Regions from separate parts of the Halomonas sp. PBN3 genome, predicted to be linked through region 1. Evidence: predicted binding sites of a transcription regulator. Region 1 holds the regulator's gene; the other holds the start of a gene.
What was found. Region 1 encodes sigma-54, which starts transcription at its own class of promoters, with help from an activator protein. Its sites were predicted from a motif close to TGGCACNNNNNTTGCTNT; they were not measured.
Positions count from the first base shown of each region.

Region 2: the regulator sigma-54 is predicted to act here: its motif matches at 741-758, upstream of glnA (glutamate--ammonia ligase).

Region 1 is NZ_AXCA01000157.1:174,390-176,586, forward strand. Features, by position in the region: gene hpf (ribosome hibernation-promoting factor, HPF/YfiA family) at 1-257, opposite strand, end outside; gene Q673_RS27490 (RNA polymerase factor sigma-54) at 357-1,769, opposite strand; gene lptB (LPS export ABC transporter ATP-binding protein) at 1,924-2,197, opposite strand, start outside.
Region 2 is NZ_AXCA01000035.1:2,070-4,266, forward strand. Features, by position in the region: gene Q673_RS21570 (hypothetical protein) at 1-443, opposite strand, end outside; gene glnA (glutamate--ammonia ligase) at 896-2,197, shown strand, end outside.

The DNA.
Region 1 (2,197 bases):
ACCAGCTGACGGTCCAGCTTGTCGGCCAGGGCGTCGATGGCGGCATACATGTCATTCTCCTGCGCCTCGGCGTGCAGGTCGGCACCGGCGGCATGCAGGGTGCAGGCGGCGGACTGGCGCTCCTTCTCCACGGACAGGGTCACCTGCACGGTGGTGATGTTGTCGTAGTGGCGCTCCACGCGAGTCAGCTTCTCGTTCACATAGTCACGCAGGGCATCGGTCAGTTCCACATGATGGCCGGTGATATTGACTTGCATGACACGCTCCTTGCTCGTTGGTTGTGATTCGATTGTAACCCTTTTTCCTGCCTTGCATACCCCCCGCGCCAGGCGCGTGGGACGGCGCCTTGACGCGGGTCAGCGGAGCCGCTTGCGCTCGCTGGAGGAGGGGATGCCCATCGCCTCGCGGTACTTGGCTACGGTGCGGCGTGCCACCTTGATGCCGGCCTCGTCCAGCAGGGCGACCAGCTTGCTGTCGGAGAGCGGCTTGCGCGGCGGCTCCTCCTGGATCAGCTTGCGGAGGCGGGCACGGATGGCGGTGCTGGAGTGGGCGTCGCCGTCCCCCTCGCCACCCACCTGGCTGGAGAAGAAGTACTTGAGCTCGAAGACCCCGCGAGGGGTATGGATGAACTTCTGGGTGGTGACCCGGGAGATGGTCGACTCGTGCATCTCCACCGCCTCGGCGATGTCGGCCAGGATCAGCGGCTTCATCGCCTCCTCGCCCTGCTCCAGGAAGTCGAGCTGGCGTGCCAGGATCTCACGCCCGACCCGCAGCAGGGTGTCGTTGCGGCTGGCCAGGCTCTTCATCAGCCAGCGCGCCTCCTGCAGGTGGTCCTTGAGGAAGCGGTTGTCGTCGCTGGTGTCGGCGCGACGGATCAGCGCCGCGTAGTCGGGCTGGATGCGCAGCCGCGGCAGCGCCTCGGGGTTGAGCTCGACCCGCCAGCCATGACGGTCGTGGTAGGCGACCAGGTCGGGAACCACGTAGTCGTCGGTGACCCCGGCGAAGGCGCTGCCGGGGCGTGGGTCCAGGGCGCGCACCAGGGCGATGGTGGCTTCCAGGGCGGCGTCGTCGAGCCCCAGGCGGCGCTTGAGCAGGCGGCGGTCGTCGCCGGCCAGCGCCTCCAGGAACTGGCGCACCAGGCGCCGCGCCTGGGGCAGGCAGGGGGTGTCGTCGGGGAGGGCGGCGAGCTGCAGCGCCAGACACTCGCGCAGGTCCCGGGCGAAGACCCCGGTGGGTTCGAACTGCTGCAGGCGCAGCAGCACCGCCTCCACCTCGCGGCTGCGCAGCCCGGCCAGCCCCTGCGCCCTGAGCCCCTCGCACAGCTCGTCGAGGGGACTGGACAGGTAGCCGGCGTCGTCCACGGCATCGATCAGGCTCTCGGCGATCTGGCGCTCGCGCGGGGCCAGGTCGCTCATCGCCAGCTGCCAGGCGAGGTGGCCGCGCAGGCTCTGGCCCTCGGCCTGGCGTTCGAAGTCGGGCCCCTCGCCGCCCGCCGGGGCGGCTAGGTCCGTGTAGGTGTCGGACCACTCGCTGTCGGTGCTCAGCTCCGCGGGGATCTCGCTTGCCCACTCCTCCTCGGGCGTTTCCACGCTGGCCTGCTCGCCGAACTCCTCGTCGAGCTCCAGCAGGGGGTTGGACTCCATCGCCTGCTGGATCTCCTGGCGCAGGTCCAGGGTGGAGAGCTGCAGCAGGGCGATGGCCTGCTGCAGCTGGGGCGTCATGGTCAGCTGGGTGCCGACCCGCAGCTGCAGGGAAGCCTTCATGGCCATGGGAGGCGTCCTCCTGGCGTGTCGGAAAGCCTCACCCTAGCGCCTGGCGACGACGCGCGCAAGCGTGGCTAAAGCAACTTCCGTGCCAGACGCGCGAGGCGTGCCACAAGCGAATAACGATATGGTGGTCAGCGGCTTGGCGCGCATGTCCGCTTCAGAGCCGGAAGTCCTGCCCCAGGTAGACCTCGCGAACCCGCTGGTTGGCGAGGATCGCCGCGGCGTCCCCCTCGGCGATGATCTTGCCGTCGCCGACGATGTAGGCGGTGTCGCAGATGTCGAGGGTCTCGCGGACGTTGTGGTCGGTAATCAGCACCCCGATGCCGCGGGCCTTAAGCTGGCGGATGATCCCCTTGATCTCGCCCACCGAGATGGGGTCGACCCCGGCGAAGGGCTCGTCGAGCAGGATGAAGGCGGGTTCGGTCGCCAGG
Region 2 (2,197 bases), on a different contig from region 1:
CCGATGCGCTCGTACCACGCGCGTTTCACGCAGACGCCGACCTCGCCGTCGATCCGGGGGCGGCCGAGCAGGCGGTCGACCAGCCTCGGGCGGGCGTCGGTCAGGCTCACCGCGTCGAGCTCGCCGGCGGCGACCCGGCGGGCCAGCCGCAGCAGGGCCGGGGCGGCCGTCACGCAGCCGAGCACCGGAAACACCAGCACCTCGCCGGCGGTGCGCGGGATGGCGAGGCTCAGGCGCTCGCCCAGGCAGGCCGGGGAGAGCGGCAGGTGGCGCGCCCGGTAGCGCCGGGCGATGCCTGCGACACGGCGGTCACCGGTGTCATCGAGCACCACCAGTTCCAGCGCCTGGCCGTCGGCAAGCGGCGCCACCACGGCGAGCTCCCGCGGCAGCCGCGGGCCGGCGCGGCGAGCGTCGAGGATCAGGGTGGCGAGGGTAGGGGCCATGCGAGCTCCGAGGCCAGGCGCGGTAGGCTCCGGATGGCGGCCAGGGGGGGCGCAGCCGGCGGGTCTCCATGTAAGAAAGTGTAGCCCCTGGTTAAAGGATGTATCAAAGGCCCTTTTCGCGGCGGCGTGCGATCGATCGCGGTGCATCAGGGTGATTGACTGCACCTTCAGGGTGCAGCGTGGCGGTGCAAGCGCCCTTCCAAGGCGAGTGCGTCATCGGGGTGCAGCGGGCGTTGGTGGTAAAAGCCGCTGATTTTCATATGTTTGCAGGGTCGATGGTGCCGATGGGTGCAGGGTTGGCACGCAGCGTGCATTGTTATGGCCAGCGCTCGGCGAGGCCGGGCGGTCGTGGGCAGCGATCCCACGGCGTGCTACAAAAGATCGCAGAGGTTCCTGCTTCGCGATCGACGCTTCACCAAAACCATCGAGCTCAGCTCAATCTGGAGGACACCATGGCTGCCAAGACGCTCGCCCTGATCGAAGAACACGACGTCAAGTGGGTGGATCTGCGTTTCACCGACACCAAAGGCAAGGAGCAGCACGTCTCCATTCCGGCCCGTGACGTCGATGAGGAGTTCTTCGAGAACGGCCAGATGTTCGACGGTTCTTCCATCTCCGGCTGGAAGGGCATCAACGAGTCCGACATGATCCTGCGCCCCGAGGACGGCACCGGCTTCCTCGACCCCTTCACCGAGGACGCCACCCTGGTGCTGCGCTGCGACATCATCGAGCCGGCCACCATGCAGGGCTACGATCGCGACCCGCGCTCCATCGCCAAGCGTGCCGAGGCCTACCTGCAGTCCACCGGCCTTGGCGACACCGCCTTCTTCGGCCCGGAGCCCGAGTTCTTCATCTTCGACGAGGTGCACTGGAAGGCCGACATCGAAGGCGCCATGTACAAGATCACCTCCGAGGAGGGCGCCTGGGCCACCGACCGCCAGGTCGAGGGGGGCAACCTGGGCCACCGTCCGCGGGTCAAGGGCGGCTACTTCCCGGTGCCGCCGGTGGACAGCTTCCACGACATCCGCGGCGCCATGTGCAACACCCTGGAGGCGATCGGCCAGAGCGTCGAGGTGCACCACCACGAGGTCTCCAACGCCGGCCAGAACGAGATCGGGGTCAAGTTCAACACCCTGGTGAAGAAGGCCGACGAGCTGCAGGAAATGAAGTACGTGGTGCACAACGTGGCCCACGCCTACGGCAAGACCGCGACCTTCATGCCCAAGCCGCTGGTCGGCGACAACGGTTCCGGCATGCACGTCCACCAGTCCTTCTGGAAGGACGGCCAGAACCAGTTCGCCGGTGACGAGTACGCCGGCCTCTCCGAGATGGCGCTGTACTACATCGGTGGCATCGTCAAGCACGCGCGTGCCCTGAACGCCTTCACCAACGCTTCCACCAACTCCTACAAGCGCCTGGTGCCGGGCTTCGAGGCGCCGGTGATGCTGGCCTACAGCGCCCGCAACCGTTCCGCCTCCATCCGCATCCCCTACACCGCCAGCCCCAAGGGCAAGCGCATCGAGTGCCGTTTCCCGGACCCGACCGCCAACCCCTACCTGTGCTTCGCGGCGATGCTGATGGCCGGCATCGACGGCATCAAGAACAAGATCCACCCCGGCGACGCCATGGACAAGAACCTCTATGACCTGCCGCCGGAAGAGGGCAAGAAGGTGCCCACCGTGGCCCACAGCCTCGACCAGGCCCTGGAGGCGCTGGACGCCGACCGCGCCTTCCTGACCGAGGGTGGCGTCTTC